DNA from 2 places in the Lysinibacillus sp. 1 U-2021 genome. Region 1 is predicted to be linked to the other one. Evidence: predicted binding sites of a transcription regulator. Region 1 holds the regulator's gene; the other holds the start of a gene.
What was found. The regulator LexA, encoded in region 1, represses DNA repair genes until DNA is damaged. The targets are predictions, from matches to a motif close to CGAACATATGTTCG.

Region 1 (2,207 bases):
ACGTAAGATGCCTATTTTCGGGATCTGTCGAGGAATTCAAATACTAAATGTTGCATTAGGTGGTACCTTATATCAGGATATTGATAGTGATCACTTTAGTACCAAGTTACTCCAACATATGCAGCAATCAGGTCGAGCTGTAGCTACCCATTCTGTACAGGTTATTGCTGACAATCTATTAGCGACTATCGTTGAACAAGAGAAGATTGCAGTGAATTCATTTCATCATCAAGCGGTGAATGTGTTAGCAGAAAAATTAAAAGTAGCAGCAAAATCCAGCGACGGTATTATCGAAGCGGTAGTTCATGAGGAGATGCCATTTTGCTTGGCTGTTCAGTGGCATCCTGAGGAACTAGCCATAGCAGGAGATGAGAGTGCTCAAAAGCTATTTTCAGCCTTTATTGAAGCGAGCTTAAAATTTAAGAAGGAAGCTTAGAAGGGGCATTATACAAAGAATCCAATCGTATATGGATTCTTTTTTTGCGTAAAAAAGAGGATACATGCTCTTAGAAGGAACATAATCCTCAAAACCTGCTTTAATCGTTAATGTACACGTCTGTAAAGACCTACAACTTGTCCTAAAATAGAAACTTGATCGACAATAATAGGTTCCATAGAAGAATTTTCAGGTTGTAAACGGAAATGGTTTTTCTCTTTAAAGAAACGTTTTACAGTTGCTTCATCCTCAGCTGTCATAGCTACAACAATATCCCCATTATTAGCTGTTGCCTTTTGTTTGACAATGACTAAATCTCCATCTAAAATCCCAGCTTCAATCATTGATTCCCCCATGATTTCTAGCATGAACAATTGATCTTCACTTGTGCCATACGTATCGGGTAATGGGAAGTATTCTTCAATATTTTCAATTGCTGTAATTGGAGAACCAGCTGTAACCTTCCCGACAAGTGGGACATGGATCACCTGTTGCTTTTGAATGGATTCTTCAGGCTCTAAAATTTCAATTGCGCGTGGCTTTGTTGGATCTCGACGAATAAAGCCTTTTTGTTCTAATCGAGCTAAATGTCCATGAACAGTTGAACTGGAAGCAAGTCCAACTGCTTCACCAATTTCACGTACTGATGGTGGATATCCTTTAGCTCGTACCTCTTCCTTAATGAAAGCTAAAATGTCCTCTTGTCTTTTCGAAACTTTTTTCATGAGTGCTCACCTCTTTTTTCTAATATCATTCTACTTATTTGATAGTATAACAGAATGCGAACATGTATGCAAACATAGGTTCGAAAAGTGTTTGACAAAAACGTTTGTTCGCTTTATTATGGGAACATACATTCCGAACAAACATTCTTAAAAAGGGGTAATGATTATGACATGGTTGAAGAAAAACACACATATCTCAATTTTAATAGGAGCTTGTTTACTATTTGCAGCATACCTTTACATTACTGATCCAGGAAAAGTTAGTTACGCAGAAATTCAAATTGAACATGGAGATAGCTTGTGGTCGTTAGCTGAGCAATATCGTGGTAAAATGAGTACTGATGATTGGATAAAGCTTGTAAAAACGGAAAATGAACTAGCAGATATTAAAATTGTAGCGGGAAAATCTCTAGTTATTCCTGTAGTGAGTGATCAAGCCAGTCCCATCAATACTATCGAAATTGCGAGAAATGAACAATGATAAATAATCAACTATCGGCTGTTGTCTATTGTCGCGTAAGTACTGAAAAAGAAACACAAAGCTCCTCATTAGAGCGCCAGCAGGAAGAGTTGCTGCGCTATGCTAAAGAGCAAGGCTATGCGGTGAAGGGCGTGTTTAAAGATCAACATAGTGGCTATGATGTAGAACGTGAAGGCTTACTAGAAATGCTTGATTTTATAAAAGATAAGAACATTAATGCTCTTTTTGTCCAAGATGAAACTCGTTTAGGACGAGGCAATGCAAGGATGGCTGTATTACATTTATTACAAAAGTCAGCAACTGACGTTTTTTCGATGCGTGATGCAGGCCCAGTTCAATTAAATGAAATGGATACGATGCTGCTTGAAATTTTAGCGATTGTAGAGGAGTATCAGCGTAGAATCCATAATGCTAAAATTCGACGAGGTATGCGACGTGCTGTAGAAAACGGCTATCGTCCAGAAAATAATTTATCGAACCGAGGTAATCCGCAGGGGCAGGAGCGAAAAGATCTACCTGTAGAGGAAATTGTGAAGCTCCGCAAACGTGGATTTACCTTTGAAGA
Region 2 (2,207 bases), 2.2 Mb from region 1:
GGTTGTGGCACACAACCAATGATGATGCCTGATATGAACATGGGTCAATCTTGTGGCTGTGGCACACAACCAATGATGATGCCAAATTGGCAAATGGACCCTTGCCATTGCCCGCCACCACCATGTCCGACACAATGTCCACCACCATGCCCATCAGCAGCAGGTCCTTGGATGTCTCCGCATTATTTCCCAGGCGGGATGACGCCTTATCGATGGTGAAAAAGCGTATATTGTAGAAGAAGTAAAGCCAAATATTTGGAAATATAAATATCGATCGAAAAATTATTTTGTCAAACGTGCAAAGCAAGTGGAAATTGCGGAGAAGGTAAGAACCATTCATCGCCAATTAGGACGTATGGAACCTTCTTTGATCCTACCATTAGTTCAGAGCGATGATGAGCAGTTAATTGTGCAAATGTGGCAAGAAGGAAGTCACGGTGCTAACTTTGCGCATAAAAAAGATCGTAAGGAATCTCTTAGACTATTAATCGCTTTACATGACACACATAAAAAGATTGCGTGGCAGCGCGTGCCAGGCTTGCATACCTACTCACAGCTTTTAAAATGGCAAATGCGTCATATGCGTTTTAAAAGTAGAAGAAATGAGTTTCGAACATTTTTAACGAAAGAAGAAATTGATCAAATATTGCATTATAGTGATAAGTCATTACAATTGATTGCATTGGAAGATGCACCTGAAAAAGAGATTACGCTATTGCATGGGGATGTAGTTCATCATAATTTTTTATGGTGCTCCGATGGACAATTACGTTTAATTGATTTTGATTTAGCGCACCTTGGTGAAGCGGATGATGAGTATATTTTATGGTTACATCGTGTGTTACCTGCTGTAGATTATGATCTTGGAAAGATTTTTGCAGAGTTACCTGAGCTGAAACGACTGGATAAAAGAAAGCTTCATCGCTTGAAATACCCGAATGAGTTATTACGAGAATGGCTGTTTGCTATAGATTTGCCACTAGAGCAACAGCTAGTATTTTTAGATTATTTAGTACCATTTACAAAACGAGCCCTCACCTACTGGCCAAAACTGTGGTACGATATTGATAGATTTGTCAAGAAATGACCGTCAATTGGCGGTCATTTTTGTCTGCGAACGGAGTTTAGAGGCTACTTTTTGTCGAGCATTCGTTCGCTATATGCTATAATCGAAGACGATGATTGTGAGGGATTATAGATGTATGATTATTTAAAAGGACAAATTACTCGTATTACACCTGAATTTATTGTGCTGGAACAACAGGGGATTGGGTGGCAACTTAATACGCCTAATCCATTTGCTTTTCGAACATCTGCCCTTGAGCAACAGATATATGTTCATTTGCATGTACGAGAGGATGCGCAAGTTTTATATGGCTTCCCTAACCTAGATCAGCGTGAGTTATTCCGTAAGCTTATTTTAGTGTCAGGAATAGGACCAAAGGGCGCTTTAGCGATTTTAGCTACAGGTAATCCACAACAGGTTATTAGCGCAATTGAACGAGAGGACGAAGCGTTTTTAGTGAAATTCCCTGGAGTTGGTAAAAAAACAGCACGTCAAATGATCCTCGACTTGAAGGGTAAACTTGGTTCATTATTAGATACACTTGAATTACCTAGTGCAGAAGATGAATTACCTTTGTTTGGTGTACATGCCTATAAACACGAATTAGAAGAAGCCTTACTTGCCTTAATGGCTCTTGGCTATTCTGAAAAAGAGCTAGAAAAAATTAAACCACAGCTAGAGGATAACGATAAACTTGAAACGACAGATGCCTTTATGAAACAAGCATTGCAACTACTGCTAAAATTAAAATAAGGAAAGGAGGAAGGGTGCATGTCTGAACGTATGATGGCAAGTGAAGCAGGTAGCTATGATGAGCAGTTTGAGTTATCTTTACGTCCTCAAAAATTAGCACAGTATATTGGGCAACATAAAGTAAAGGAAAACTTACAAATATTCATTGAAGCAGCAAAGCTTCGCCAAGAAAGTTTAGATCATGTGTTGTTATATGGACCTCCAGGACTTGGTAAAACGACCTTAGCGGCTGTTATCGCAAATGAGATGAATGTTAACGTACGCATGACAAGTGGCCCTGCGATTGAGCGTCCAGGAGATTTGGCAGCTATTTTAAGTTCACTAGAGCCTGGAGACGTTTTATTTATTGATGAAATTCATCGACTGCCCCGTGCTATTGAAGAAGTAT

Region 2: ruvA (Holliday junction branch migration protein RuvA) is a predicted target of LexA. The motif match lies at 1,143-1,156, and genes of this name have one in related genera.

The regions. Positions count from the first base shown of each region.
Region 1 is NZ_CP123966.1:4,321,889-4,324,095, reverse strand. Features, by position in the region: gene QH639_RS23070 (gamma-glutamyl-gamma-aminobutyrate hydrolase family protein) at 1-436, shown strand, start outside; gene lexA (transcriptional repressor LexA) at 544-1,161, opposite strand; gene yneA (cell division suppressor protein YneA) at 1,328-1,642, shown strand; gene QH639_RS23055 (YneB family resolvase-like protein) at 1,639-2,207, shown strand, end outside.
Region 2 is NZ_CP123966.1:2,137,703-2,139,909, reverse strand. Features, by position in the region: gene QH639_RS10850 (LysM peptidoglycan-binding domain-containing protein) at 1-219, shown strand, start outside; gene QH639_RS10845 (phosphotransferase) at 209-1,087, shown strand; gene ruvA (Holliday junction branch migration protein RuvA) at 1,199-1,819, shown strand; gene ruvB (Holliday junction branch migration DNA helicase RuvB) at 1,838-2,207, shown strand, end outside.